Regions from separate parts of the Streptomyces sp. NBC_01476 genome, predicted to be linked through region 1. Evidence: riboswitches for the same ligand, from Rfam matches in the RefSeq annotation. Region 1 holds a riboswitch; each other region holds the start of a gene.

Region 1 (7,503 bases):
CCCGCGGCGGGTGGCCGAGTTCGCCCCGCGGGTGGCGGAGCTGACGGACCGTTTCATCGACGGCTTCGCCGGGCGCGGGGAGGCCGACCTGATCCACGAGTTCGCCTTCCCGCTGCCGATCTACGCGATCTGCGACCTGCTGGGGGTGCCCGCGGAGGACCAGGACGACTTCCGGGACTGGGCCGGGATGATGATCCGGCACGGGAAGGGGCCGCGGGGCGGTGTGGCCCGTTCGGTGAAGCGGATGCGGGCCTATCTGGTCGAGTTGATCCACCGCAAGCGCGCCGGACTCGACTCCGCTCCCGGCGACGACCTGATCTCCGGTCTGATCCGGGCCAGCGACCACGGCGAGCACCTCACCGGGAACGAAGTCGCCGCGATGGCCTTCATCCTGCTCTTCGCCGGCTTCGAGACGACGGTGAATCTGATCGGCAACGGCGTGCACACCCTGCTGCGGCATCCCGCCGAGCGGCACGCGCTCCAGGAGTCGCTGGCCCGCGGTGAGAGCGCCCTGCTGGAGACCGCCGTGGAGGAACTGCTGCGCTACGACGGCCCGGTCGAGATGGCCACCTGGCGCTACGCCACCGAGCCGCTGTCCATCGGCGGCCAGGCCGTGGCGGCCGGCGACCCGGTCCTGGTGGTGCTCGCCGCCGCCGACCGCGACCCGGCCCGGTTCGGCGGCCCCGACACCCTGGACCTGGCCCGCCGGGACAACCCGCACCTCGGTTACGGGCACGGCATCCACTACTGCCTCGGCGCCCCGCTGGCCCGGCTGGAGGCAAGAACGGCGCTGGCCCGTCTGCTCACCCGGCTGCCCGATCTGCGCTCCGGCGCCGACCCGGCGGAACTGCGCTGGCGCGGCGGCCTGATCATGCGCGGACTGCGGACGCTTCCGGTGGAGTTCACCGCGCAGTCACCTTCCGGTCCCACCAGGTGACGTGACGGCCCGTCACCGCCGTGACCCGGACGTGATGATCGCTACATCGGCTTGTGATCCGGCGGTCAATCCCGCTACGTTCTGCGGTCAACGCGAGGCACGCACGGCTCGCGGGACGCGCCGATCCCCACCAGCGCACACCGCCGCGGACGGAAATCCGGCCAGATCGGCCGAGTTCGCAGGTCACCGGACCAGGGCGGGAGCGTACGGGCGCGTAAGGCCAGAAAGAAAGGCGACCGCAATGCTCTCGTCAGGTAACGGACGGCACCGACGCCCCCGCCCGACCCCCGCGGCCGTGGTGACCATGGCGACCGCCGCCGCGACAGGCGCCGGCATCGCCCTCCCGCTGCTCGGCGCCGCCACCGCCCAGGCCGCGGACCAGACCACCTGGGACCGTGTCGCGTTCTGCGAGACCGGCGGCATGTGGCACGCCAACACCCACAACGGCTTCTACGGCGGCCTCGCCATCACCCAGGACACCTGGGACCAGTACGGCGGCACCGCGTACGCCAAGCGGCCGGACCTCGCCACCGAGGCCCAGCAGATCGCCGTGGCCGAGAAGATGCTCACCGACCTGGGGCCGAACGCCTGGCCCGGCTGCGAGCAGGGCACCGGCCTGCTCCCCGACGACGCCGCGCCGACCGACCCGGGCGCCCCGACGCCGGCGCAGCCCGGCGAGCACACGCCCGCGAGCACCCCGACGACGGACCCGTCGACTCCGGCGACCACGCCGCCGAGCGCCGGCACCGGCAGCACGGACCCGACGGCCACCCCGCCGCCGGTCACCCCCACCACGCCGTCGACGGGCAGCACCGACCCGACCGCGACGCCGCCGCCGGTGACGCCCTCCGACCCGACCGTGCCCGGTACGCCCGCCACACCGCCCACCGGGACCGTCACCCCGCCGCCGGTCACCCCTGGCTCCGGCGCCACCACGCTGGCCCCCACGGACCCCACGGCGGGCCTCCCGGGCGCGAGCGACGGCACCGGCAGCACCGGCAAGCACGCGAAGCCCTACAGCCCCACCGACGAGGAACTGGCCGCACAGGACCAGGCGACCCGGACGCAGATCTACTCGATCACCGACCCGGGCCCGGTGAACACCTCGGTGGATACCACCAACAAGGGTGATGATTCGGGCACTTCACGGCCCGACGGCTACACGGTGGGTCTTGGCGACTCGCTCTCCGGCATCGCGACCGCGCAGCATGTGGACGGCGGCTGGCAGCACCTCTACGACATCAACCACCAGTCGATCGGCGACAACCCGAACCTCATCAAACCCGGACAGATCCTCAACCTCGGCTGAGAAATGGGTTGATGACGGTCGGCCGACAAACCGGACGTACCGCTCACGGTTCCTCTCCGAAGATGTGACAAGCCTCTCTCCGGCCGCTGTGACCGCCCGCTCGCAGAGCGCTGAAACTCTCCGCCGTGACCTGCGACTTCGTTCAGCGGCCGGGCGGGCGGACCCGGTAGGCGGTCCGAACCGGGATGTTTGTCCTATCGGTGGGGCTGTGCTTAACGTTTTGACGCTCGCCACAGCGGGCCCCGCCGGGCAGGAACGCCGAGTCCTGCCGCCGCCCGACGGGAACAGTCGACGCGAAAGCGCCGCAGGCAGGAGCGGGGGACCCAAGGTCTTCCGCCGGACCCCGGCCGTACGCCGCCGCAGCACCGGAGAGCATCCGGGCTTGCGTACGTACACCAGGCAGGGGCCCGGCTTGGGGTGAAGCCGAGATGGCCGCACGAGCACGATGCGGTCCGGCCGGGCAACTCACGTCCGAACCCGACAGCTGACCTCGTAGGCGTCGGTGAGGGACCCAAAAAACCATGGCTAAGCACCGTCGTGCCTCCAAGCTCGTCCGATTCGCCACATTCGCCGGTGTTGCCGGTACCGCGATCGCCGTACCGCTGATCGGCGCCACCTCCTCGTCGGCCGCCTCGGTCGCCACCTGGGACGCCGTGGCGCAGTGCGAGTCCGGCGGCAACTGGTCCATCAACACCGGCAACGGCTACTACGGTGGCCTGCAGTTCTCGCAGTCCAGCTGGGAAGCGGCCGGCGGTCTGCAGTACGCCCAGCGTGCCGACCTCGCCACCAAGGACCAGCAGATAGCGGTCGCCGAGAAGCTGCTCGCCCTGCAGGGCCCGGGTGCCTGGTCCTGCGCCGGTGCCGGCGGTCTGACCGCGGGCGGCCCGTCGCCCGACGTCAACACCGGTGGCTCGTCGTCCGCCTCGGACAGCAGCTCCACCACCACCAAGGCGTCCACCCCGGCGAAGACCACGCACAAGGCCGCCGCCCCGGCGCACTCCGCCCCGCGCCACACCACCCACCACAAGGTGGTCCAGAAGGGCGACGGCGAGTACACCGTGGTCCACGGCGACTCGCTCTCCAAGATCGCCGCCGCGCACCACGTGGCCGGCGGCTGGAAGAAGCTCTACGAGCTCAACCACGGCATCGTGCAGGACGCGAACCTGATCTACCCGGGCCAGCACCTCCACCTGAGCTGATCCAGGACCCGGTGACGGCCCTGACGCCGCCGCCGGGACCGGCACCGCGGGACCCCGGACGGGCAGTTGCCGGCTGAACGCCGGATGGACGCCGGCCGAAGCCTTTCGACCACCCCGGCCGGACACGCCCTCCCCCTGGCGTGTCCGGCCGGGGTATTCCGTCTGTTGGTCCGGGCCTAGCGCCGATCCGGGCCCGGATGCCCGTTAGGCTCGTCCCGATAAAGAAGAGAAGACATCTCAGAAGGAGACAACGTGCCGTCCATCGACGTCGTCGTAGCCCGGGAAATCCTCGACTCGCGAGGCAACCCCACCGTCGAGGTCGAGGTCGGCCTCGACGACGGCAGCACGGGCCGTGCCGCAGTCCCGTCCGGCGCCTCCACCGGCGCCTTCGAGGCCCTCGAACTCCGTGACGGCGACCGCAACCGGTACCAGGGGAAGGGCGTCGAGAAGGCGGTCCTCGCGGTCATCGAGCAGATCGGTCCCGAGCTGGTCGGCTACGACGCCACCGAGCAGCGGCTGATCGACCAGGCGATGTTCGACCTGGATGCCACCCCGGACAAGTCCTCGCTCGGCGCCAACGCCATCCTCGGCGTCTCGCTGGCCGTCGCGCACGCCGCCTCCGAAGCGTCCGACCTGCCGCTCTTCCGCTACCTCGGCGGCCCGAACGCGCACGTCCTGCCGGTCCCGATGATGAACATCCTCAACGGCGGCTCGCACGCGGACTCCAACGTCGACATCCAGGAGTTCATGATCGCGCCGATCGGCGCCGAGTCCTTCTCCGAGGCGCTGCGCTGGGGCGCCGAGGTCTACCACACCCTCAAGGGCGTGCTGAAGACCCGCGGTCTGTCCACCGGCCTCGGCGACGAGGGCGGCTTCGCGCCGAACCTCGGCTCCAACCGCGAGGCGCTCGACCTCATCCTGGAGGCGATCAAGCAGGCCGGTTACGCGCCCGGCCAGGACATCGCGCTCGCGCTCGACGTCGCCGCCTCGGAGTTCTACAAGGACGGCAAGTACTCCTTCGAGGGCGAGGAGAAGTCCGCCGCCCAGCTGACGGAGTACTACGAGGACCTGGTCGCCTCCTACCCGCTGGTCTCCATCGAGGACCCGCTCTTCGAGGACGACTGGGCCGGCTGGAAGGTCCTCACCGACAAGCTCGGCGCCAAGGTGCAGATCGTCGGCGACGACCTCTTCGTCACCAACCCGGAGCGTCTGCAGCGCGGCATCGACAACGACACCGCCAACGCGCTGCTGGTGAAGGTGAACCAGATCGGTTCGCTGACCGAGACCCTCGACGCGGTCGAACTGGCCCAGCGCAACGGCTACAAGTGCATGATGTCGCACCGCTCCGGTGAGACCGAGGACGTCACCATCGCCGACCTGGCCGTCGCCACCAACTGCGGCCAGATCAAGACCGGTGCCCCGGCCCGCTCCGAGCGCGTCGCCAAGTACAACCAGCTGCTGCGGATCGAGGAGATCCTGGACGACGCGGCGGTCTACGCCGGCCGCTCCGCGTTCCCCCGCTTCAAGCACTGACCCTGCCCCACCGGTTACGCCCGCACCGGCCTTCACGGCCACCGCCTCCGTACGTCCCCGCACCCGGTCCCGTACCGTGGGCGGGGACGCAGGAGTATCGGGTACGTACGGTTGTGCGGTCAGGAACGGCGAGGGGAGTCACAGCGTGGCGGCGGACCGGTTCTCCACCGCGGCCCGGCTGAAGGCGATCGGCCAGGAGGCGCAGGCGCGCGTCTACCGTGCCGCGGCCCGGCGTCCGGTGCGCCGCAACAAGCTCACCGGCCGCGCCGCCCTGCTCGCCCTCGTGCTGTGCGCCCTGGTGATCGCCCTCGCCTACCCGATGCGGCAGTACATCGCCCAGCGCTCCGACATCGCCGACCAGCGGCGCGAGGCCCAGCAGGCCAAGCAGAAGGTCGAGCAACTGCGCGAGGAGAAGGCGCGCTGGCAGGACCCGGACTACGTCCGCGCCCAGGCCCGCGCCCGGCTGCACTACGTCCTCCCCGGTGAGACGGGGTACGAGGTCGCGGCCCCGGCGCCCAGCACGACCGCGGATCCGGCGGCGCGGCGGCGGGCCACCGACCAGGCCGCGGCGCACCGCCCGTGGTACGACAATCTGTGGGACGGCGTCGACCAGGCCGACGCCGCCGCGGCCCCGACCCGCCGCTGAGCCGCTCCCTCCGACGCAGAACGGCACATGAACAGCACCCCTGAGCACCCAGTCCCGCCCACCGACGCGGACATCGCCGCCGTCCGGGCCCAGCTCGGCCGCCCGCCGCGCGGCCTGCGCGCGGTCGCCCACCGCTGCCCCTGCGGCAATCCGGACGTGGTGGAGACCGAGCCCCGGCTGGAGGACGGTACGCCCTTCCCGACGACGTACTACCTCACCTGTCCGCGCGCGGCCTCCGCGATCGGCACGCTGGAGGCGGACGGTGTGATGAAGCGGATGACCGCCCGGCTCGCCGAGGACGGGGAACTGGCCGCCGCCTACCGCGCCGCGCACGAGGACTACATCGCGCGCCGCGACGCCATCGAGGTCCTGCCGGGCTTCCCGAGCGCCGGCGGGATGCCGGACCGGGTCAAGTGCCTGCACGTCCTCGCCGCCCACTCCCTCGCCGCCGGCCCCGGTGTCAACCCGCTGGGCGACGAGACCCTGGCCCTGCTCCCCGACTGGTGGGCGAAGGGTCCGTGCGTGCAGCCCGCGCCTGACGGCGACCCCGGATCCGAGCGCCCGGAAGCGAACGGGCGCAAGAGGAGCGAGCAGGAATGACGACACGCGTCGCGGCCATCGACTGCGGTACGAACTCGATCCGCCTGCTGGTCGCCGACCTCGATCCGGCCGCGGGAACCCTCACCGACCTCGAACGCCGGATGCGGATCGTCCGGCTCGGGCAGGGCGTCGACCGGACCGGCCGGCTCGCACCGGAGGCGCTGGAGCGGACCTTCGCGGCGTGCCGGGAGTACGCCGAGCTGATCCGGGTGCACGGTGTGCCGCACGAACGAGTGCGGTTCGTGGCCACCTCCGCGTCGCGCGACGCGGAGAACCGGGACGACTTCGTCCGCGGCGTACGGGCCATCCTCGGCGTCGAACCCGAGGTGATCACCGGTGACCAGGAGGCGGAGTTCTCCTTCACCGGCGCCACCCGCGAACTCGGCGCGGCCGACGGCCTGCCCACGCCTTACCTGGTGGTGGACATCGGCGGCGGCTCCACCGAGTTCGTGCTCGGCGACAGGCACGTCATCGCGGCCCGCTCGGTGAACATCGGCTGCGTCCGGATGACCGAACGCCACCTGCTGCGCGACGGTCACCTCACCGACCCGCCGACCCCCGAGCAGATCGCGGCCATGACCGCCGACATCGACGCGGCGCTCAGCGAGGCGGCCCGCGCGGTGCCGTTCGACCGGGCCCGTACCCTCGTCGGCCTGGCCGGCTCCGTCACCACCATCGGCGGCATCGCACTCGGCCTGCCCGCGTACGACCCGGCCGCCATCCACCACTCCCGGGTCTCCCTGGAGCAGGTCCGGGAGATCACCACCCGGCTGCTGACCGCCACCCATGCCGAACGCGCCGCGATCCCCGTCATGCACGAGGGCCGCACCGACGTGATCGGCGCGGGCGCGCTGGTGCTGCTGCGGATCATGGAGCGGACCGGGGCGAAGGAGGTCGTGGTCTCCGAGCACGACATCCTCGACGGCATCGCCTTCTCGCTGGCCTGAGTCCTCGCCTGAGCCCTCGTCAGAACTCCTCGCGGGGGCGCCCGGCGGCCCGGGCGGCCGGGGGCTGCGCGGGCGCCTTCGGAAGGCGGCCGAAAGTCCTTTGTGAAACTCTTCACATGAAGTTCCCGCCCGGCGGCCCAATTTTCCCAGGCTTCCGGGGCGCCGGACCCGGGAAAGGCATGGCCAGGCCATGTTTCAGGGGTGTGACGCCCGTCGCACCGGCGCCGTCCGGCCGACAATCGACGCTGTTCAGGGCCCAGGTGGGGGAGGGGGCCCGGTGGACCCGGTAACAAGGGGACGTACCCCCTGGTCGTGAAGCCGGGCAGGGTAGC
Region 2 (7,503 bases), 2.0 Mb from region 1:
GCGGTCTTCTCCCCCCGGCTGGCCGGATTCGTGCTGGACGCCTTCGCGTCGACCGACGCGCCCCCGGTGGACGAGGACCTGGACCGGCTGACCCAGCGCGAGCGCGAGGTGCTGCGGCTGATCGCCCGTGGTTACGCGTACAAGGAGATCGCCAAGCAGCTGTTCATCTCGGTCAAGACGGTCGAGTCCCATGTGTCGGCGGTGCTGCGGAAGCTGCAGCTCTCCAACCGGCACGAGCTCACCCGCTGGGCGACGGCCCGCCGCCTGGTCTGAGCGGCGGGTCCTGCCGGGCGGCTACTGCTCCTCGTCGGGCCACAGCATCGTGTAGTTGGGGACGCGGACCGCCCGCTGCTCGACGGGGGTGTCCAGCGACTCCATCCGCGCGCCTTCCGGCACGGCGGCGTGCCCCAGGTGGATGCCCACCAGGCAGTCCCCGCACCAGAACGCCGCGTATCCGGTCCGCTGCTCGGGCCGGCCAGTGAACAGCAGACGCAGCTCGTCCGCGCCGCAGTTCGGACACTCGGTGTGGGCGGGCCCCGGCAGCGCCTTGCAGTGCTGCTCGTACGCCGTCACCCACGCCGCCCAACTGGCCGTCAGGGCTTGCATCTCCGACCTCCTGTCGGTTACCGCTTCCCTATTCCTTCTGCCTTCCCCGAACGACAGCCGACCCTACGCCGCTCCCCCCGCCTTCCGCCGCCCCCTCACCCGAACCGTGACCTGACCCGCCGGCGTCGGGCACGCGTCCGCTGCGGGTTGCGTCGGGGCGGGCCGTCGGTTCGCGGGTCCGCGTCAAGTCTTTCCAGCCGGCCTTCGGGGCCGCGGAGTTGCGGAGTTGCGTATTCCGCGGGAAAGGCCGGGAGCGAGGGTGGACAATTCCCGGCGGAATTTGGCACGGTGAGACGCGTCGGGCCGCCGGTCGAGCCGGCGGCCGTGTCCGTGACGGGGGAATCGCATGACCATGACGCCGGAGATCGCGGCTTTCCACACCGCGCAGAGTGTCGCGTCCGACCCGGGTGAGATGGCCGGTCTCTATGACGGACTGCCCACTGATGTGCGGGAGTTGGCGCGGGTGGTACGGGGTCTGACGGTCCACCGGGTGGAGGAGCGGCTGCTGGACATCACGCACCCGGTCGACCGGCTGCACGACGACGCCGAGACCCGGTACGTGGACGACATCCTGCGGCTGATCGTGGCACGCGACGACGCGCCGCTGGTGCGGCGGCGGGCCTATGCCGATCAATTCGTCGGGATCTGCCGGGATTTCGCGCTGCTGCACGTATCGATGCTGCGGCATGCCGGAATTCCGGCCAGGATGCGGTGCGGGTTCGCCGATTACTGGGGGATGGACGGATTCCACTTCGACCATGTGGTCACCGAATACTGGGACGACACGCGCGGCTGGCTGCTGGCCGACGCCCAGTTGGGCACCGCGGAGTTCGCCGACCGGTTTCCCGGTGTCGACTTCGACCCGATGGACGTCCCCCGGGACCGCTTCCTCGTGGCCGGCTCCGCGTGGCAGGCGATCCGGGCCGGGACGGCGGACCCGGAGACCTTCGGCCTGCCCTTCGAGGACGGCTCGATGGTGGGCGAGTTCTTCGTGATGGGGAGCGTCCGGCTGGACCTGTCGGCGCTCAACAAGGTCGAGACGCTGCAGTGGGACATCTGGGGCGGGGGCCCGGGCCCCGGCGAGGAGCCCACGGAGCAGGACCGCGAACTCTTCGACCGGGTCGCCCTGGTCACCGGCGGCGACCAGGTCGCCCACGAGCAGGCCCGCCGGCTCTTCGCCGAACACGACGCCCTGCGCACGCCACCGACCGTCCTCTCCCTGACCCCCTTCAACGGCCCCCGCGAGGTCACCTTGCGCTGAAGCAATCCCCGGGCCGCTGGGGGCCGGTCAGAAGCCGGGGCCGCCGATCGGGGGAATCGGCGGCGACGGGCGGTAGTGGTCGACGATCGCCGCGTCCGGGTTGAACCGGCCGCCGCGGTGGGCGTCCGGGTGGGTGTACTTCGCCAGGCGCCGCCGCCCCGACAGGGTGTCCCTGGCGAAGGTGATGGTGCGGCCGAGCAGCTTCTTCATGGCTGAACCCCCGTGGTCCGTAACGGATTTCCTGCCCGTATGGTGCGCTGCCCGGGTCCCGCGTACACCTCTTCTGAGCGAAACCTGAGCAAACGCGGGCCCGGAGAGACGCCGTCGCCGCGCTAGGCGGGGCGGACTGCGGCGGCGAAGGGCATTTCGGAGATGGGGGCGATACGGACCGGGGCGCCGGGGTGCGGGGCGTGGATCATCCGGCCGTTGCCGATGTAGATGCCGACATGGCTGAGGCCGGAGTAGAAGAAGACCAGGTCGCCCGGCCGGAGTTGGGACAGGGAGACGCGGGCGCCGGCATTGACCTGGGCGTAGGTGGTGCGCGGCAGGGAGACCCCCGCCGACCGCCACGACGCCTGGGTGAGGCCCGAGCAGTCGAAGGAGTTGGGGCCGGTGGCGCCCCAGACGTAGGGCAGGCCGAGGGAGCGGTACGCGAAGGCGACCGCCTGGGCGGCGCGGGCGGAGGCGGGCGCGGCGGCGGCGCCGGCCGTCAGCGGCGGGCGGACGGTGCCGCGGGTGGATGCCCCCGGGGCGGCGCCGGCGTCCGTGGCCTCGATCCTCGCCCGCTCGGCCGCGGTGAGGCGGGCCAGCAGCTCCTGCGCCCGGCTGAGCTTGGCCCGGACGGTCTGCTTGCGGGCGGCGAGCCGGTCCTGGGCGCTGCGCAGGGTGCTGAGCCGGCCGGCCGCCTCGGCCCTGGTGTGCTCGATGTCCCTTTGCTGGCCGGTGAGTTGCGTCAGCGCGGTGGTGACCCGTGCGCCCAGCCGGTCGAGCGTGGCGGCCCGGTCGAGATAGGTGTCGGGAGTGGCGTTCAGCGCCAGCTGCAGAGCGGGGTCGATGCCGCCGCTTCGGTACTGCGCCGCGGCCAGTGCCCCGACGGTGTCCCGGGTCGCGTTCAGCTTCGCGGTCTTGCGCGCCAGCTCGTCCTGGAGGTCGTCCACCGCCGCCCTGGCGGTGTCCGCCTGCTCCTTCGCGCCGTTGTACTGCTCGGTCGCCTGCTCGGCCTCGTGGTAGAGCGCGTCGACCTGGGCCTTGACCTCCTGCGTGGTGGGCGCCGGGTCCGCCTGGGCGGTCTCCCCGAAGAGCGCGGCCGAGGCGGCCGAGGCGATGGCCAGCGTGCAGGCGGCGCGGGAGACGAGCGAGCGGGACATGCGTAAGTGCGGGTCGCGACTGTGTGAGGCCATGGCGGCCGTCACTCCTTCCGGGGGCTTGAAGGGCCCTGTCGGCGGCCCGGCGGCGCCCGCACGGGGGAGCGGGCCACCGCCGGGCCTTCGGCGGAGGCGACCGGGCCGCCGTACGGATGGACGGCGGTGGGGTCGGTCGCCTGCGATGCGACGCTAAACCCGGTGCGGGGGAGGCCAGGGCACAGAGACCGGCACTGCCCCCTTTCGCCCGCCGGCGACCGGAACCGACCGCCGTTCGACGGGTGACCCGCCCGGATCGGCCCGCGCGCCGACCGAAGCGCCGGTTCGGCCGCGCGGTCGCGGCTCGGGTGCTACGGCAGCCGGGTCGCACGCCGCGGGCAGAGGGCTCGGGCGCTGCGGCAGGCGGACGGAGAGTGTCCGGCGGCCGGAAACCGGCAGCCGGACAGGAAGACAGCGGACGGACCGCCCCGGCGCCGCCCCGGCGCCGGCCCAAAGGAGGTCAGGCGATACGGCGCGCTGCCGCGAAGGGCATCCAGCTCATCGGGGCGACCTCGACGACCGCTCCGGTGTGCGGGGCGTGCACGACCTGGCCGTTGCCGATGTAGATGCCGACGTGGCTGATGCCGGAGTAGAAGAAGACCAGGTCGCCCGGCCGCAGCTGCGACTCGGAGACCGCCGTGCCGTCCTTGACCTGGTCCCAGGTGGTGCGGCCGATGGTGATGCCCGCCGCGCGGTAGGCGGCCTGGGTGAGCCCGGAGCAGTCGTACGAGCTGGGACCGGTGGCACCGGAGGCGTACGGCTTGCCGCGCTGCGCCATGGCGAACTGGATCGCGGCGGCGGCCCGCCCGGTGGCGGGGCCGGTGTACGTGGGGGCCGAACCGCCGGAGGACTTCGCACTCGTCGAGGCGGCCGGCGGCCGGCTCATCGCGGCGAGCTTCGCGCGCTGCTCGGCGTTGAGCGTGTTGAGCAGCTTCTGGGCCGCGGCGAGCTTCGCGGAGACGTTCTTCTTCTCGGTGGCCAGCTTGTTCTGCGCGGTGGTCAGCGCGCTGAGGCTGGCGCTGGCCTGGGCCCGCTGTATGGACGCCTGCTCCTGCTGCACCTTGAAGGTCTGCAGCGCCTCCTCCTGGGTGGCGGAGAGCCGGTCCATCATGTGGTTCTGCTCAAGGAAGGCGTCGGGGCTGTCCGAGAGCATCAGCTGGGTGGTCGCGCCGATACCGCCGTTGCGGTACTGGGCGCTGGCGAACTGGCCCAGGACGCGGCGCGTCTCGTTCATCTTCTCGGTCTTCTGCGCGACCTGGGCGAGCAGCTGGTTGGCCGTGGCCCGCTGGGTGTCGGTCTTCTCCTTGGCCTGGTCGTACTGCTGCGTCGCGACCTCCGCCTGCTGGTTGAGGCTGTCGACCTGCTTCTTGACCTCACTGATGGAGGGCTTGGCCGGCGCCGGGGTGGCGCTCGCGCTCTCGCTGAGCAGGGTGACCGATGCCAGGGCCGCCGCGGTGACGCCGACCGCCGCACGGGGGGCGGTCGTGGCGAGCATGGAGGTACGCGGCTTGCGGTGCGACGCCACGAAGGCGACTCCTTCCGTGAACCGCCGACCGGGTTAGCTGACGGGTTCGGGCGGGAAGTCGCCCTACGGTCCTGACACCTTGCGGTATCTGTCCCGATTCACCCCGAAGTGCTGGGTGGGTCCCCGGCTCCGGCCGGGGCCGGATTGAGCGGAGGTGGTGGGTTGCCGGCAATCGCACCGGACGGAGAACCGACCATCTAGCGGGCTACCGTAGTCAACTTCTGCACGAGTTGGGAAGTTTGGATCGCAATGTGACCGAAATCGCTTTGTGATCTTACCGGTTGTGCTGGACTTGGTGCGGATGGCCACGGACCGCCACGGATCAATACGGGCGAACGGCTCCGTAGAAGGGCATTTCGGTGATCGGCGCTATCTTGACGACCGTGCCGGTGTGCGGCGCGTGGATCATGTTGCCGCCGCCGATGTAGAGCCCGACGTGGCTGACGTCGCTGTAGAAGAAGATCAGGTCGCCCGGCTTGAGATCCGCCTCGGAGATCCGGGTGCCGACGTTCACCTGGTCGTAGGTGGTCCGCGGCAAGGTGATGCCGGCCGCCTTGTACGCCGCCTGCGTCAGCCCCGAGCAGTCGAAGGAGTCCGGCCCGGTCGCGCCCCACACGTACGGCTTGCCGAGCTGCTTCTGCGCGAAGGCGATGGCCTGGTCGGCTATGGAGGAGTTGGCCGGCGTCGTCGGCGCGTCGGCGCCCTTCGAGCCCGCCGTGGTCTTCGCCAGCTCCGCCGCCTTGGCGGCCTTCGCCTTCTCCGCCGCCGCGAGCGCCGCGGCCTTCTTCTTGGCCTCCGCCTCCTGCTTGGCCTGGAGCGCCGCCAGCCGCGCCTTCTCCTGCGCGGTGAGGGTGTTGAGCAGGTGCTGCGCCTGGCTGAGCTTGCTCTGTACGTCCGCCTTCGCCGTCTTCAGTTCCGTCTGGCGGGTGGTGAGCGTCTGCAGGCTCTTGGCCGCCTCGACCCGCTGCTTGGTCGCCGCCGCCTGCTGCGTCCGGAAGGACTGCATCGCCGACTTCTGCCGGTCGGCCATCACCTTGGTCAGGTGCACCTGGTCCACCAGCGCCTGCGGGTCGGGCGCCGTCAGGTAGCGGGTGGTCGTGGTGTCGCCGCCGCGGTACTGCGCCGCCGCGTACGTCCCGAGCACCCGGCGCGACTCGTTGAGGGTCTCCGTCTTCCGGGCGACCTGGGCCAGCAGCTTGTTGACGGTGGCGTTCTGCTGGTCCCGCTTCTCCTTGGCGCCGTTGTACTTCTCGGTGGCGACCTCGGCCTGGTGCATCAGCGAGTCGACCTTCGCCTTGACCTCGCTGATCGACGGCTGCGCGGGCTTGCCGGGCGCCGGCGTCGCGCTCGCGCTCTCGGTCATCAGGGTCACGGTGGCGAGCGCCGCGGTCGTGATGCCCACCGCGGCACGCGGGCCGGGGGCGCTCAGGAGCGCGGTACGCGCCTTACGGTGTGTGGCCATGGCGGGCTCCTTCGGGACGCTCTGCCTGGTGCGGCACCGTAGCCAAAGCGCGGGGGCGCTGGGAAGGGGGGTGTCCGATAGGCCCGATACCTTTTCGTAATGTTTTGCCGAAGGGGCCATATCGTCACGGAGCGTGCTGCCGGGGCTACGCCGGTGGCGTGGCCGGGGGAGCGGCCGGGGGAGCCGGTGGCGTGGCCGGGGGAGCGGCCGGTGGCGTGGCCGGGGGAGCGGCCGGGGGTGCGCCGGGCCCCGGCGAGCGGCTCCTGCCGAACCGGGGAAGAGTGTCGGTGCGGGCGCCTAGACTCGGTAGGCGATGAGCAGCCTCTTTGACGACAATTTCCTGGCCGGTCTCGAAGCCGCCCACGGCCCCGCCGACGCCGCGGCCCCCGAGCCGCCGGAGCCGGACGACGGGCCCGGCGCCGAGGACGTACCGCACGACCTGTTCGGCGACCGTTTCGACGGGCCGCCGCCGCGTGACGCCCACTACCGCGACGGCGCCGCCCGCCCCGCCACCGACCCCGCGCAGCTGCTCGAAGGGCTCAATGAGCAGCAGCGCGCCGCGGTCGAGCACGCCGGCGGACCCCTGCTCATCGTGGCCGGCGCCGGCTCCGGCAAGACCCGGGTGCTCACCCACCGGATCGCCTATCTGCTCGGCGCCCGGCACGTCCACCCCGGCGCGATCCTGGCGATCACCTTCACCAACAAGGCCGCCGGCGAGATGAAGGAGCGCGTCGAGCAGCTGGTCGGCCCGCGCGCCAACGCCATGTGGGTCTCCACCTTCCACAGCGCGTGCGTCCGCATCCTGCGCCGCGAGTCCAAGGTGCTCGGCTTCACCTCGTCCTTCTCGATCTACGACGCCGCCGACTCCAAGCGGCTGATGGCGCTCGTCTGCCGGGATCTGGACCTGGACCCCAAGCAGTTCCCGCCGAAGTCGTTCAGCGCCAAGATCTCCAACCTCAAGAACGAGCTGATCGACGAGGAGACCTTCGCCGGACAGGCGGAGAACCCCTTCGAGAAGAAGCTCGCCGAGGCGTACGCGATGTACCAGGCCCGGCTGCGCGAGGCCAACGCGCTGGACTTCGACGACATCATCATGACCACGGTCAACCTGCTCCAGGCGTTCCCGGACGTCGCCGAGCACTACCGGCGGCGCTTCCGCCATGTCCTGGTGGACGAGTACCAGGACACCAACCACGCCCAGTACACCCTCGTCCGCGAGCTGGTCGGCACCGGTGACGAGGCCGCCGAG
Region 3 (7,503 bases), 3.2 Mb from region 1:
CGGTGTACCGCATCGCGGCCGGCAGGTCGTCCAGCGAGCCGAAGTTGCCGTGGCCGTCGACCAGCGGCAGCCGCTGGGAGAAGGGCTGCGCCATCCGCACCATGGCGTCGTAGATGGACGAGTCGCCGTGCGGGTGGAGCTTGCCCATCACCTCGCCGACGACCCGGGCGCACTTGACGTAGCCCCGCTCCGGACGCAGGCCCATCTCGTTCATCTGGTAGACGATGCGGCGGTGCACCGGCTTCATGCCGTCGCGGGCGTCGGGCAGCGCGCGCGAGTAGATCACCGAGTAGGCGTACTCAAGGAAGGAGCCCTGCATCTCGTCCACGACGTCGATGTCGAGGATGCGCTCCTCGAAACCGTCGTCGGGAGGCGGCGGGGTCTTCGTCGTGCGGCGGGCCATCTCGGCGGCGCTCCTTCTTCTGGACCTGGGGACTGCTGCCGGACCGGCGGGACTTGACGCCCCGCGGCCCGGTCGGGACTGCTGCGGACCATTGTGGACCGCGCCACCGACAGCGCGGACCACCGCCCGCCGCGAGCGCGCCGTGGGCGGGAACTTCGCGCGGCACCGGCTCGCTTCCCTAGAGTGGCAGCACTCTACGCAGTCACGCAGCAGCGACCGGAAGGACAGCTTGCCCATGGGTCACACGGCCACCCCGGAGGCACACTCCAGCGGCCTGACAGCCACCGAACACCGCCTGTCGAACGGCCTGCGGGTGGTGCTCTCCGAGGACCACCTCACCCCGGTCGCGGCCGTCTGCCTCTGGTACGACGTCGGTTCGCGGCACGAGGTGAAGGGCCGTACCGGCCTGGCTCACCTCTTCGAGCACCTGATGTTCCAGGGCTCGGCCAGCGTGAAGGGCAACGGCCACTTCGAGTTGGTACAGGGCGCGGGCGGTTCGCTCAACGGCACCACCAGCTTCGAGCGCACCAACTACTTCGAGACCATGCCCGCCCACCAGCTCGAACTGGCCCTGTGGCTGGAAGCGGACCGGATGGGCAGCCTGCTCACCGCGCTGGACCAGGAGAGCCTGGACAACCAGCGGGACGTGGTGAAGAACGAGCGCCGCCAGCGGTACGACAACGTGCCGTACGGCACCGCCTTCGAACGCCTCACCGCGCTCGCCTACCCCGACGGGCACCCCTACCACCACACCCCGATCGGCTCGATGGAGGACCTGGACGCGGCTTCCCTGGAGGACGCCCGGGCCTTCTTCCGCACCTACTACGCGCCTGGCAACGCGGTCCTGTCGGTGGTCGGGGACATCGACCCGGGGCAGACGCTTGCCTGGATCGAGAAGTACTTCGGCACCATCCCCGCGCACGACGGCAAGCCGGCGCCGCGCGACGGCTCGCTGCCCGACGTCATGGGCGGCCAGCTGCGCGAGGTCGTCGAGGAGGACGTGCCCTCCCGCGCCCTGATGGCCGCCTACCGGCTGCCGGAGGACGGCACCCGGGCGGGCGACGCGGCCGACCTGGCGCTGACCGTGCTCGGCGGCGGCGAGTCCTCCCGGCTGCACAACCGGCTGGTGCGGCGCGACCGCACCGCGGTGACGGCCGGCTTCGGGCTGCTGCGGCTGGCGGGGGCGCCCTCCCTCGGCTGGCTGGACGTCAAGGCGTCCTCCGGGGTCGAACTGACCGCCATCGAGAGCGCGGTGGACGAGGAGCTGGCCCGCTTCGCCGAGGAGGGCCCGACGCCCGAGGAGATGGAGCGGGCCCAGGCGCAGCTGGAGCGGGAGTGGCTGGACCGGCTGGCGACCGTGGCCGGACGGGCCGACGAACTCTGCCGGTTCGCGGTGCTCTTCGGCGACCCGCAGCTCGCGCTGACCGCGGTGCAGCGGGTGCTGTCCGTCACCGCCGAGGAGGTCAAGGCGGTGGCCGCGGGGCGGCTGCGGCCCGACAACCGGGCGGTCCTCGTCTACGAACCCACCGGGGGCGACCAGGCCGAAGGCGCCGAAAGCGCCGAAAACGCCAAGGGTGCCGAGGGCGCCGAAGCCACCGAGGCGACCGAGCAGGAAGAGAGCGAAGCGTGAGCGACACCGCGGCCGTCATGACGTTCCACCCGCAGCCGCAGCCGGGCGAGCCCAAGCCGTGGGCCTTCCCGGCGCCCGAGCGCGGCACCCTGCCCAACGGGGTGACACTGCTCACAAGCCACCGGCCGGGACAGCAGGTGATCGCGGTCGAGGTGGTGCTGGCCGCGCCGCTGGACGCGGAACCGGAGGCCCTGGAGGGCGTGGCGACCATCATGGCCAGGGCGCTCTCCGAGGGCACCGACGAGCACAGCGCCGAGGAGTTCGCCGCCGAGCTGGAGCGGTGCGGCGCCAGCTTGTCGGCGCACGCCGACCACCCCGGTGTCCGGGTCTCCCTCGAAGTGCCCGCCTCCCGGCTGGACAAGGCGCTCAGCCTGCTCGCCGAGGCGCTGCGCGCCCCCGCCTTCGCCGAGTCCGAGGTGAAGCGGCTGGTCGCCAACCGGCTCGACGAGATCCCGCACGAGCTGGCCAACCCGGCCCGCCGCGCGGCCATGGCGCTGTCCAAGGAGCTCTTCCCGTCCACGCTGCGCATCTCACGGCCGCGTCAGGGCACCGAGGAGACCGTCCGCGGCATCGACGCGGCAGCGGTCCGGGAGTTCTACACCGCCCATGTCCTGCCGGCGACGTCCACCGTCGTGGTGGTCGGCGACTTCACCGGCATCGACCTGCCGGCGCTGCTCACCGAGACCCTGGGCCGCTGGACCGGGGGCGCCGCGAAGCCGCGTCCCCGCCCGGCGCTCACCTCGGACGACACCGCCCGGGTGGTGATCGTGGACCGGCCGGGCGCGGTGCAGACTCAGCTGCTGATCGGCCGTACCGGGCCCGACCGCCAGGACCCGGTGTGGGCGGCCCAGGTGCTCGGCACGTACAGCCTCGGCGGCACCCTCACCTCACGGCTGGACCGGGTGCTGCGCGAGGAGAAGGGCTACACCTACGGCGTGCGGGCCTTCGCCCAGGTGCTGCTCAGCTCGGCCGACGGCACCGGCGCCGCGCTGCTGGCGATCAGCGGCTCGGTGGCCACCGAGGTGACCGGCCCGGCGCTGGCCGACACCTGGCAGGTGATCCGCACCCTCGCCGAGGGCGGTCTCACCGAGGAGGAGCGGGACGTCGCGGTGCAGAATCTCGTCGGGGTCGCACCGCTGCGGTACGAGACCGCCGCCGCGGTCGCGGACACGCTCGCCGACCAGGTGGAGCAGGAGCTGCCGGACGACTACCAGGCCCGGCTGTACGCCCGGCTGGCGGCCACCGGCACCGTGGAGGCCACCGCGGCGGTGGTGAACGGCTTCCCGCTGGACCGCCTGGTGGTGGTCCTGGTCGGTGACGCGGCCTCCATCGAGGAGCCGGTACGGGCCCTCGGGATCGGTCCGGTGAGCGTCATCGGCTGACGGCACACCGGGCCGCACCGGCGAGGTGCCGGCCGGGCTCCGCGAGCCCGCCGCAGGCTTCACCCCCACACCCCGGAACCCCGGTCGCCCCTCAGGCATCGGGGTTCCGGGGTGTTTTGCGCCCTGCCGGGGTGTGTGTGGCGTGCGCTACATATCAGCTGATCTGTTTGGTGTACGGCCAAGTGCCCGGTTAGCGTCAACGCGCGTTGCCCGTGAAAGGCAGCAGCGTCCGATTCGTCCGGCCGCACCCAGACATCGCCGAGTCCCCGCGAGGGGAGCCGGGGACCCACGTCCCTGGGGTGAATCGGGGCCACCCGCCGCCGTAGCCGCGGATGCCCCGTAGGAGACCTTCCTGCTCCGAACCCGTCAGCTAACCCGGTAGGCGAGAAGGAAGGAAAGGAGCGACGCCTCCTCATGGCGTTCAAATTTCTGCCCGCCCCCGGCGGGAAGCACCGTCGCGTCCACCCCGGGCGTACCGCCGCCACCGTGGCCGGGATCGCCGTACTGACCGCGGGCGGCGCCATCGGCGCCAGCGCGATGGCCGCCCCCGGGCAGGCCCCCGCGGCCGCCGCGCAGCCCACCGCGTTCACCCAGGCCCTGGACGTGCACGCGTCCCTGGCGCACACCCTGGCCGCCCAGGCCGAGAGCCAGCACAAGGCAGCCGACACCGCCAAGGCCAAGGCCAAGGCCGCGGCGCAGGCCAGGGCGCAGGCCCGGGCCAGGGCCGCCGCTGCCGCGAAGGCCAGGGAACAGGCTGAGGCCAAGGCAGCCGCGGCGGCGAAGGCCGCGGCGGTCCGCACCGCGGCGCCGGCCGCCGCCAGCCGGTCCGAGGCGCGGGCCGCACTGCCCGTCAGCACCGACTCCGGCTGGATGAAGCCGGTCGGCGACGCGGCCATCGGCACCGGCTACAAGGCCTCCGGGTCGCTGTGGTCCAGCGGTTCGCACACCGGTGTGGACTTCCTGGTCGGCTCCGGCACCCCGGTCCACGCGGTCGCGGTCGGCACGGTGATCTCCGCGGGCGCCGACGGCGCCTACGGCAACGACGTGATCATCAAGCACGCCGACGGCAAGTACACCCTCTACGGCCACCTCACCGAGCCGCTGGTGTCGGCCGGCCAGACGGTCACCGAGGGCCAGGAGATAGGCATCTCCGGCGCCACCGGCAACGTCACGGGCCCGCACCTGCACTTCGAGGTGCGCACCACCCCCGACTACGGCTCCGACATCGACCCGGTCGCGTACATGGCCTCGCACGGCGTCACGATCTGATCCGGCTCCGGTCCGCCGCCCCGGCCGCGGACCGGCACGACCGAAGGCCCCGGCTGCCCCCGCCGGGGCCTTCGTCCTTGTCCGTTGGTGTCCTAAAGCGCTCCGGATCGGTCCCGGGCGTGCCCGAAAGCGCCCCTCCTGTCCAAAAACAATCCAACTATTCCAGGGGTGCTTTCCCTTTTCCCGGTGTGCTGGAATAGAGTCGCGGCACAATACGGGGAAAGAAACGGAGTCGGCGATGCGGAACCGGACGTGAACGGGGCGGACGGCGCGGGGCGGCGTATCTCGGCGCAGGTGGTGTGTACGGCCATCCGCGACGACATCGTCGGCGGTTTCTTCGCGCCGGGCAGCCGGCTGACCGAGGAGCTGCTCGCGCAGCGGTACGGGGTCTCCCGGGTGCCGGTGCGCGAAGCACTGCGCACCCTGGAGTCCGAAGGGTTCGTCCGGACCCGCAGACATGCCGGGGCCTCCGTCGCGGAGCCCACCGAGCAGGAGGCGGCCGACCTGCTGGAGATACGCGGACTGCTGGAGCCACTGGGCGCCGCCCGCGCGGCCCAGCGGCGGACCGAGGCGCACCTGAAGGTGCTGCGCGGTCTGGTCCGGCTCGGGCAGGAACGCGCGGTGCAGGGGCAGTTGTCCGACCTGCCGTCCCTCGACGGCTGGTTCCACGAGACGCTGGCCCAGGCGTCCGGCAGCCCGACACTGGCCGCCCTGCTCACCCAGCTGCGGCACAAGATCGCCTGGGTGTACGGCGACGGCGGCACCACCAGGGCCGCCGAGTCGTGGGAGGAGCACGCCGCGATCATCGACGCGGTGGCGCGCGGCGACGCCGAACGGGCCCGCCGGCTGGCCGCGGTGCACGTGGAGCGGGCGGCCGCGGTGAGGATCCTGAAACATCCCGTAAACGCGGTGCGCCGCCGCGCTTAACATTCACACCGTATACAAGGGCATAGAATTGTGGCCCGCGTAAATGCAAGAAAGCGGGACCGGACATTCCATGGGGGAATGTCCGGCCCCGTTGCATTCCGCTGCCCGCGGCCGGGCGGTGGCCTGAAATAAGCGCCGCCCGGGTCCGGAAGAAGATCTCTCAGACGGTTTCCGGCAGTTCGTCGAGCCCTTCCGAGACGAGTTTCGCCAGCCGGTCGAGCGCGGCGTCGGCGCCCTCGGCCGACGAGGCGAGCACGACCTCCTCGCCCCCTTGTGCGCCCAGGCTCAGCACGGCCAGCATCGACGCCGCGTTCACCGGGCCGCCGTCCGCCTTGGCGATGGTGACCGGCACGCCGGCGGCCATCGCCGCGCGGACGAAGATGGACGCCGGGCGGGCGTGCAGACCCTCTGCCCAGCCGACGTTGACGCGGCGCTCAGCCATGGTGATGCCCTTCGGTTAGGTCCCGCACAGTGCGTCCAGCCTGCCTGTTACGCGTCGGCCGCGCGAGTAGGGCGCGCCCGCTTACGCTGGGGCCATGACGGAGCAGCCGGCTCACCCCTACCCGGTCCACTGGGAGGCGGACGTCGTCCTGCGCGACGGCGGCATCGCCCACATCCGTCCGATCGGTCCGGGCGACGCGGGCCGGCTCGTCGACTTCTACGAGAAGGTCTCCGACGAGTCGAAGTACTTCCGCTTCTTCGCCCCCTACCCCCGGCTCTCCGACCGTGACGTGCACCGCTTCACGCACCACGACTACAACGACCGGGTGGGCCTGGCCGCCACCGTGGGCGGCGAGTTCATCGCCACCGTCCGCTACGACCGCACCACCGCGGACGGCCGGCCCGCCTCCGGGGCGGCCGGCACCCTGGCCGAGGTGGCCTTCCTGGTCCAGGACGCCCACCAGGGCCGCGGGGTCGCCTCCGCCCTGCTGGAGCACATCGCCGCGGTCGCCAGGGAACGCGGCATCCTGCACTTCACCGCGGAAGTCCTGCCCGCCAACCGCAAGATGGTGAAGGTCTTCACCGACGCCGGCTACACCCAGCAGCACAGCTTCGCCGACGGCGTGGTCCACCTCGACCTCGACCTGGAGCCCACCGACGAGTCGGTCCAGGTGATGCGGGCCCGCGAGCACCGCGCCGAGGCCCGCTCCGTCCAGCGGCTGCTGCGCCCCGCCTCGGTCGCGGTGGTCGGCGCGGGCCGCCGCCCCGGCGGGATCGGCCGGACGGTGCTGCGCAACATCGTGGCCGGCGGCTTCACCGGCCGGCTCTACGCGGTCAACCACTCCTTCCCCGCCGCAGGCGCCGACCTCGACGGTGTCCCCGGCCACCGTTCGGTCCGCGCCATCGGCGCCGAAGTGGACCTCGCGATCGTCGCCGTCCCCGCCGACCGGGTGCCCGAAGCGGTCACCGACTGCGGCGAGGCCGGGGTACGCGGCCTGGTGGTGGTCGCGGCCGGCTACTCCGAGACCGGCCCCGAAGGGCGGGAGCGGCAGCGCGACCTGGTCCGGCAGGCCCGCAGCCACGGCATGCGGGTGATCGGCCCCAACGCCTTCGGCATCGTCAACACCGCCCCCGACATCGCCCTCAACGCCTCGCTCTCGCCGGAGATGCCGCGCCACGGCCGGCTCGGCCTGTTCACCCAGTCCGGGGCGATCGGCATCGCCCTCCTCTCCGGCCTGCACCGCAGGGGCGCAGGCCCCTCCACCTTCGTCTCGGCCGGCAACCGCGCCGACGTCTCCGGCAACGACCTGCTGCAGTTCTGGCAGGACGACCCGGAGACCGACGCGGTGCTGATGTACCTCGAATCCTTCGGCAACCCACGGAAGTTCAGCCGGCTCGCCCGCCGTACCGCCGCCGCCAAACCGGTGGTGGTGGTCAAGGGCGCCCTGCAC
Region 4 (7,503 bases), 450 kb from region 1:
GGGGTTGCTGCAGACCCCTGGGTACATCAAAGCGGTTATTCAGGCCTCGGAGACGCGGTACTCAGCTGATGAGGTGGACCGCCAAGTCGCCATCCGCATGAAGCGGCAGGAAATCCTCCATCGCGCGCAGCCCCCGCACCTGTGGGCCGTTCTCGATGAGTCGGTCGTCCGGCGGGTTGTTGGCGGGCCCGACGTCATGCGCGCCCAACTCACCCACCTGGCAGATTGCACCGAGTCGCCGAACATCACCATCCAGATCTTCCCGTTCGCAACCGGCGCGCACGCCACAGCGATGGGTAGTTTCGTCATTCTCGGTGGGCCCGAAGCTTCCATGGACGTGGTCTACGTGGACTTCCACACAGGGGCTCTGTTCCTGGAGACAGAAGAGGAGCTCGCCACCTACCGGGGGGCCTTCGACTACCTGCGTGCCCGGGCGCTGAGTCCGGCTGAATCCCTGGCAGCCATCCATCGAGCGCGTAAGGAGATGCAGTGAGCGACCGACGCGAGTGGTTCAAGTCCTCTTACAGCGGTGGCGCCAACACCGAATGCGTCGAAACGGCACTCCGCGATCGTGGTGTGGACGTCCGCGACGCGAAGAACCCCGAAGGGCCCGTGCTGACCTTTTCGCGGGCGGGCTGGGCGGCATTCATCAGGGCCGTCCGGGCCGGAGAAGTGGGCTTCCGCGTCTCTGAGCCGCGCGCGCCGAAGTGAAGATGTCACGGCGGAAGGTGGCCGCCTTACCGCCAAGGGAACGTCACTGCTCACCACCGGCCGTTGACCTGCGGTGCCGCCAGCGCAACCCGCACGTCCGCAGCTTCCTGCCGGAACTGGAACGCGGCCTCGCCAAGCACCGCGCCCAGCCCGCAGCCACACGCTAGGGTCCGTCCTGTGGCCGAGGCAGAGCAGGTAAGCGTCATTGGGGCCGGCGTGTCCGGCCTGACCACTGCCGTCGTCCTCGCGGAGGCCGGGGTACGCGTCCACGTGATTGCTGCGGAGTGGCCTGGCCGGACCTCGCTGGCAGCCGGCGCCATGTGGGGGGCCCTACCTGGTCGAGCCCGAGGAGAAGGTCGACGAGTGGAGCCGGCAGTCCTTGGGGATCTTCCGCACGCTGGCTGACGATCCGAGCGCTGGGGTCCGTATCACCCCCGGCATCGAAGCCTCCCGGCACACTGGCACCCCGCCTGACTGGGCGACGACGCTGCCCGGCTTCCTGCCCTGCACCCCTGCCGCACTACCCCCGAGCTTCACGACTGGCTACCGGTTCGAGGTCCCCCTTGTCGACATGCCCGTCTACCTCGCTCACCTCCATACTCGCCTGATCGCCACCGGCGCCACGATCGCCAAGGGCAAGGTGACAGACCTGGACGATCCCAGGCTCGGCCCCGTCGTGGTCAACTGTGCCGGTCTCGGCTCACGCCAACTCGCGAACGACAGCACCCTCCGCCCCATTCGCGGCCAGCACGTCATCGTCACCAACCCCGGGATCACCGAGTTCTTCTCCGAGGACACCGGCACCTCCCCCGACCTGCTGTGCATCTACCCCCACGGCGACACCGTCGTCCTGGGCGGCACCGCCGTCGACGGCCGCGAAGACCTGAACCCCGACCCAGCAGCAGCCGACGCCATCCTGAGCCGATGCACGGCTGTCGAACCCCGCCTCGCCGGCGCCCGCGTACTTGCACACCGCGTCGGCGTCCGCCCGACTCGCGCAGTCGTCCGCGTCGAAGTCGAGGAGCGCCCCAGCGGCCGAACTGTCCTTCACAACTACGGCCACGGTGGCGCCGGCGTCACCCTCTCCTGGGGTTGTGCCCGCGACATTCAGCGCCTCCTGGGGCGCACGGGTCCGTGCTGACCTTTTCGCGGGCGGGCTGGGCGGCATTCATCAGGGCGGTCCGGGCCGGAGAAGTGGGCTTCCGCGTCTGACCTGCCGCGTCGGCGGCCCGGGGTCGGGGTTAGCCTCGGGGGATCTGGTGGTGAGGTGGGAGGAGGCAGGTCGGATGGCTGGGGTGTTGGGGAGTGCGGCGGCTGCGGGTGGGCTGATCGGTGGGTACGGGGTCGCGCGGTGGACGAAGCGGCGGGAGTTGGGGGGCGTGGCGCTGGCCGCGGCCGGCGCGGTGGCGGCGCGGGAGTGGAAGCGGCGGGCCGGGACGGGGGTCGCCGTGGGGATGACCGGCGCGTATCTGGCCGCGTTCGCCGGGGCCCATCCGCTGGCGAAGAAGGTCGGCGCGTGGCCGGCGGTGTTCGCCGTTGCGGGCGGGGTGGCGGTGGCGTCCTGGGCGCTGTCGGGGCGCGGCGAGTAGTCCTCCTGGTCGCTTACGGGGAGGGCCGTAACCCTGCCCGCGCCGCGTATGACGGTCCCGTAGCGTCGGCCCCGGAACCGTACGCAGGGCAAGCCGCGACGGCCCCTACCCCGTACGCGGGCTCGTGACGCCGGGCCCCGGCCTCATTCCGTACTGCCCCCGGGCCGTAAGCAGACCGGCGGCCCTGGCTGGGGGGGAGTAGCCAGGGCCGCCGGGGTTCAGGGGGCAGGGCGGGGGTCAGACGTGTACGTCGTGGGCGGTGAGCCACGGCAGGGGGTCCACCGCGTCCGCGCCGCCCGGGCGGACTTCGAGGTGGAGGTGCGGCGCCGGGACGTTGCCGGTCGCGCCGACCCGGCCGATCGTGTCGCCGGTCGTGACCCGCCCCGAGGTGACGACCATCGTCGAGAGGTGGCAGTACCAGAGCTCGGTGCCGTCGTCGAGCGTGACCACGACCCGGTAGCCGGACGCCCCCGCCCAGCCGGCCGAGGTGACCGTACCGCCGTGCACGGCATGCACCGGCGTGCCGGTGGGTGCGTCGAAGTCCTGGCCCGCGTGGATGTTGCCCCACAGGTCGGCCTCGCCGAAGCCCGCGGTGAGGGTGTAGCAGGAGACGGGCTTGATGTACGAGGCCGCGAGGCGGGCGAGGCGTTCGGCCTCGGCTTTCGCGGCGGCTTCCGTCTCGGCCTTCTCCTTCGCCTCGGCGGCGGCCTTCGCGGCGGCGGCCTGCTCCCGTACCTTCTGCGCGGCCGCGGCCCGGGCCGCCTGGTCGGCGGCGGCCTTCGCGGCGGCTTCGCGCTCGGCGCGGGCGACGGCCTCGCGGGCCTCGGTGGCGTGCGTGACGATGCGGGTGAGGAGCGCCTCGCCCGGGTCCGCGAGCGGTGTGCGGGCGGCTTCCGGCGGCAGGGGGACCGCACCGGACGGCGCCGGCAGCGCGACGGACGCCTCGGGCAGCGCGACAGGCACGGCGGGCGCGACAGACACGGCCGGCGCCGCGGGCACGGCGGCGGCGCCGGGGACCTCAGCCGCGCCGGGTACGTCAGGTACGTCGGGCGCATCCGGTACGGAGACGGGCACCGGTGCCGGAGCCGTTGCGGTGCCGGCCGCGGTGGCCACCCCGCTCGCCCCGACCGCCGCCATCGCCGCTATGCCGAGGACCGCCGAGCCGCGCGCCAGGGTCCGCTGGCGCGGAAGCGGCACCGGGGCAGAATCCGGGAGCGGCTCCCGGACCGGCTCCCGGACCGGCTCTGAGGCGGGGAGCGGTGCGGGAAGCTGCGCCGGCATCGAGGCGGATATCTCAGCGGGGAGTGAGCCTCGCCCGGTCGCGTCGTCAGTGCCGGAACCGGTGCCGGAACCGGTGCCGTAACCGGTCCCGGAACCGGCGCCGAAGTAAGTGCCCGGCTCGGTTCCGAAGTCGGTGCCCCGTTCGGTACGGACGCCGGCGGTGCCGGAACCGGTGCCCGAACCGGCGCCGAAGTCGCCACGGAAGTCGGTACGGAACTCGTCCCGCTCCCCGGCCGCCTCGTTCTCGGGCCGGGCAGGTGCGTAGGCAGGCTGGTTCGACGCCACCGCGGGCGCACTCCTTTCCTTCCCTCTCGCCTACCGGGTTAGCTGACGGGTTCGGAGCAGGAAGGTCTCCTACGGGCCTGGTCGCTGCCCGATTCACCCCAGATGTTGGGTCCCCGGTTCCCGCGGACGGGATTCGGCAAGCGCACGGTGCCGCCTCTTACGACGGTGTTGACGACCGCGCTGCGTTATCGAACGTTAATAGAGCCGGAGACGTTTTCCAAGCCGAATCGGAGAGTTGGGGGTGGTCAGCAAGAGGACATGCGCAGGTCCATCCGGGCAAAACAGGCACCTGGCGTGGCCGGGTGGTGATGTGAGCGTGTGTCAGTCGTTATCCGGAGCGGTCGGACTGGCTACCGTCGGTGATCAATCGTGAACGAAACGAGACGACGGAGGTCCCCACGACGGACGAGTGCCAGTGGTCTGGTCCTGTGCCAAGGGGCGAATCGCTTGTGAGGCCGGACGCAAGGGCCGCACGATGGTCTCGCTGTTGTCATGGACCCGCTCAATTCAGCCCTGCGACCGCACACCCCAGGGAGCCCGCCATGGTACGACCCAGCCGCCCCCAACTCCCTTACGCCTCCAGCCGGTCCGCCCCACCGGACACCCCCACCCGCCGCTCGCTGCTGCGCGGCGGCCTCGCCCTGGGCGCGGCGGCCGGCGCGGTCGCCGCCGGCCAGCTCTGGGGCGGCGCGGGCGGTGCGCACGCGGCCGGCGTCGACTACCCCGGCGCCACCTGGGCGCCGGCCAGCCCCGCCAACTACACGGCCTCGGACCGCCCTTCGACGTACCCGATCGACCTCGTGGTGATCCACGTGACCCAGGAGACGTTCGCCGACACCATCTCCCTCTTCCAGGACCCCGCCCACGCCGCCACGGCCCACTACGTCGTCCGCTCCGCCGACGGCGCCGTCGACCAGTGCGTCCGCGAACACGACGTCGCCTGGCACGCCGGCAACTGGGACTACAACACCCGCAGCATCGGCATCGAACACGAGGGCTGGGTCGACGACCCCTCCTACTTCACCGACGCGATGTACCACGCCTCGGCCCTCCTGACCGGCGCCATCTGCGACACGTACGGCATCCCCAAGGACCGCGAGCACATCATCGGCCACGTCGAGGTCCCCGGCACCGACCACACCGACCCCGGCCCCAACTGGGACTGGCCCCGCTACCTCCGCCTGCTCAACGGGGGCTGAGCCGGTCAGGGGAGGGGGAACATCGCGGTCAGGCGGGGGAGGCGGCGGGTGGATTCGGGCTCGTCGAGGACGGACCAGCGGGTGCCGGAGGGGGTGAGGCCGGGCGGGGTGCGGGTGGTGGAGTCGGCGGCGAGGAGGGTGCGGGCGGCGGCGTGGAAGGCGTCCCCGCAGTCGTCGAAGGTGCCGGTGAGCTGTTCGTAGGCCGCGGGGGCGAGGTGGGAGAGCGTTTCCCACTGGGGCCAGGCGTCGGCGGGCCAGGCAGCGCGCGGCAGGCTGGACAGGCGCAGGACCTCCGGGGCGTAGGCGAGGACGTCGGCGTCGGTGAGGGCCGCCTCGAAGACCGGGCGGCCGAGGCTGACCATCCACTGCTGGAAGGAGCAGAACGCGTCGTCGGAGCACCAGCCGCCGAGGATGCGGTCGGCGGCGGCCCACAGGTTCCAGGTGAAGGCCTCGCCGGTGACGCTGTCGAGACACGCCTGGAAGGCGATGACGTCCGGTGGGGGGAGAAGGAGGAGCGCGTCGCGGAGCCATGCGTCCCGCTTGTCGCCGCTGAGCCCCTGGCGTCTGCAGTCCGCGATGAGAGTCCAGAATTGGTCCGTCTCCATACCAGCGACTATGCCAGGGGCCTGCGACAAAGTACCCCCAATTCCAGCTGATGGACGCGGAGTTGGCGGTCAGCGGGGCGGCGTGTCCGGTACCTGGCGGGGGCGGCACCACGGAAGCGGGAGAGGCGGGACAGGACCCGAGGGGAAGCCGGAAAGGCGGGGAGGGCCCATGCCGGAAACCCGCGAGGGACCCCGCCACCGGCCGAGTACGGCCGCCCCTCCCGGTCCCGTGCGGGAGAGGCGGCCGTACGTCCCGGTCCGTGACAACGACGGACGGCGACGGACGGCGACGGACGCCGGCCATGACGCCGGCCACGACGCCGGCCACGCCGATTACGGCGCCGGCACCGCCTGCGTCTTCACCACCATCCAGTCGAGCACCGGCGTGCTCTGCAGATAGACGAGCACGCACATGAACGCCAGGAACACCACGCTCCACAGGATGACCCGCCGGAAGAGGATGCCCTCGCGTCCCTCGAAGCCGACCGCCGCCGCGGCGATCGCCAGGTTCTGCGGGGAGACCATCTTGCCGAGCACACCGCCGGAGGAGTTCGCCGCGGCCATGAGTGTCGGTGACAGTCCGGCCTGGTGGGCCGCGGTGATCTGGAGCGCGCCGAAGAGCGAGTTGGAGGAGGTGTCGGAGCCGGTGACGGCGACGCCGAGCCAGCCGAGTATCGGGGAGAGGAAGGCGAAGGCGGCGCCCGCGCCGGCCACCCACAGGCCCAGCGTGGTGGTCTGGCCGGACTCGTTCATGATGTAGCCGAGCCCGAGCACCAGCATCACGGTGAGGATCGCGAACTTCAGCTGGTCCAGGGTGCGTCCGTACGCGACCAGGCCGCGGCGCAGGCCCACGCCGAGCAGCGCCATGCTGATGACCCCGGAGATGAGCAGCAGACTGCCCGCCGCGGAGAGGTAGTTGAGCTTGAAGGTGGTGGCGACCGGGTTGCCGGCCGCGTTGATGATGTGCAGTCCGGGCCAGTTGACGATGTGGGTGACCGACTCGATGCCGGTGCCGGTCTGGCCGGCCTTGGCCGGTGGCTTCCCGGTGATCGCCGGGACGCGGGTGGCCAGTACGAACACCACGATGATCGCCAGGTAGGGCGCGTACGCCTTGAAGACGTCCAGCGGGGTGTCGCGCGGGGCCGGTTCGGCCTCGGAGTCGACCCGGGTCAGGACGAGGGAGTCGGTGTGCCCGGCGGGGGCACCGTCGCCGCCGCCGGCCGGTGCGAGCGGCCGTCCGGTGCCGCCGCCGGCGCCGCCGGTCTCGAAGCCGTCGTCCTCCTCGGTCTCGGTGTACGGCTCGGCCGCCTGCCACACCCGGGTGAAAGCGAGCAGCGCGAGAGCCGAGACGAGAGCGGCGACGATGTCGGCGAGCTGTACGGACCAGAAGTTCGACGCGAGGTACTGGAAGACCGCGAAGACCACACCGCACAGCACAGCCGGCTGCCAGGTCTGCCGCAGGCCGCGCTTGCCGTCCACGATGAACACCAGGGCCAGCGGCACGAAGAGCGCCAGGACCGGGGTCTGCCGGCCGACCATCGCGCCGAGGTCGTCCACCGGCAGGCTGGTGACGCCGGCCAGGGTGGTGATGGGTGCCGCGATGGCGCCGAAGGCGACCGGCGCGGTGTTGGCGACCAGGGCCACGATCGCCGCCTTCAACGGCCGGAATCCCAGGGCGATCAGCATCACCGAGGTCATCGCGACGGGGGTGCCGAAGCCGGCCAGGGCCTCCATCAGCGCGCCGAAACAGAACGCGATGATGATGGCCTGCACCCGCCGGTCGTCGCTGATGGACGCGAACGACCTGCGCAGGACGTCGAAGTGGCCGGTCTC

Evidence for each region. Region 1 has a riboswitch for cyclic di-AMP ahead of OG552_RS13655 (transglycosylase family protein). Riboswitches for the same ligand answer to the same signal wherever they lie in the genome.
Region 2: it holds a riboswitch for cyclic di-AMP, as region 1 does, so the genes downstream of both, OG552_RS22330 (C40 family peptidase) here and OG552_RS13655 (transglycosylase family protein) in region 1, are expected to answer to the same signal.
Region 3: it holds a riboswitch for cyclic di-AMP, as region 1 does, so the genes downstream of both, OG552_RS27455 (M23 family metallopeptidase) here and OG552_RS13655 (transglycosylase family protein) in region 1, are expected to answer to the same signal.
Region 4: it holds a riboswitch for cyclic di-AMP, as region 1 does, so the genes downstream of both, OG552_RS15455 (M23 family metallopeptidase) here and OG552_RS13655 (transglycosylase family protein) in region 1, are expected to answer to the same signal.

What each region holds. Positions count from the first base shown of each region.
Region 1 covers NZ_CP109446.1:3,059,041-3,066,543, reverse strand. The annotation lists gene OG552_RS13665 (cytochrome P450 family protein) at 1-937, shown strand, start outside; gene OG552_RS13660 (transglycosylase family protein) at 1,242-2,246, shown strand; cyclic di-AMP (ydaO/yuaA leader) riboswitch at 2,616-2,760, shown strand; gene OG552_RS13655 (transglycosylase family protein) at 2,768-3,445, shown strand; gene eno (phosphopyruvate hydratase) at 3,698-4,978, shown strand; gene OG552_RS13645 (FtsB family cell division protein) at 5,124-5,624, shown strand; gene OG552_RS13640 (DUF501 domain-containing protein) at 5,652-6,224, shown strand; gene OG552_RS13635 (Ppx/GppA phosphatase family protein) at 6,221-7,171, shown strand.
Region 2 covers NZ_CP109446.1:5,088,947-5,096,449, forward strand. The annotation lists gene OG552_RS22305 (response regulator transcription factor) at 1-273, shown strand, start outside; gene OG552_RS22310 (hypothetical protein) at 295-606, opposite strand; gene OG552_RS22315 (transglutaminase-like domain-containing protein) at 953-1,867, shown strand; gene OG552_RS22320 (hypothetical protein) at 1,895-2,077, opposite strand; gene OG552_RS22325 (C40 family peptidase) at 2,200-3,267, opposite strand; gene OG552_RS22330 (C40 family peptidase) at 3,728-4,792, opposite strand; cyclic di-AMP (ydaO/yuaA leader) riboswitch at 4,800-4,953, opposite strand; gene OG552_RS22335 (C40 family peptidase) at 5,115-6,254, opposite strand; gene pcrA (DNA helicase PcrA) at 6,568-7,503, shown strand, end outside.
Region 3 covers NZ_CP109446.1:6,267,387-6,274,889, forward strand. The annotation lists gene OG552_RS27440 (DNA gyrase/topoisomerase IV subunit A) at 1-403, opposite strand, end outside; gene OG552_RS27445 (M16 family metallopeptidase) at 639-2,033, shown strand; gene OG552_RS27450 (M16 family metallopeptidase) at 2,051-3,415, shown strand; cyclic di-AMP (ydaO/yuaA leader) riboswitch at 3,662-3,814, shown strand; gene OG552_RS27455 (M23 family metallopeptidase) at 3,830-4,684, shown strand; gene OG552_RS27460 (GntR family transcriptional regulator) at 4,937-5,611, shown strand; gene OG552_RS27465 (HPr family phosphocarrier protein) at 5,772-6,053, opposite strand; gene OG552_RS27470 (bifunctional acetate--CoA ligase family protein/GNAT family N-acetyltransferase) at 6,148-7,503, shown strand, end outside.
Region 4 covers NZ_CP109446.1:3,507,273-3,514,775, forward strand. The annotation lists gene OG552_RS15430 (helix-turn-helix domain-containing protein) at 1-493, shown strand, start outside; gene OG552_RS15435 (DUF397 domain-containing protein) at 490-711, shown strand; gene OG552_RS15440 (hypothetical protein) at 928-1,116, shown strand; gene OG552_RS15445 (FAD-dependent oxidoreductase) at 1,091-1,852, shown strand; gene OG552_RS15450 (hypothetical protein) at 1,998-2,300, shown strand; gene OG552_RS15455 (M23 family metallopeptidase) at 2,538-3,866, opposite strand; cyclic di-AMP (ydaO/yuaA leader) riboswitch at 3,879-4,015, opposite strand; gene OG552_RS15460 (N-acetylmuramoyl-L-alanine amidase) at 4,409-5,065, shown strand; gene OG552_RS15465 (DUF4240 domain-containing protein) at 5,071-5,670, opposite strand; gene OG552_RS15470 (L-lactate permease) at 6,004-7,503, opposite strand, start outside.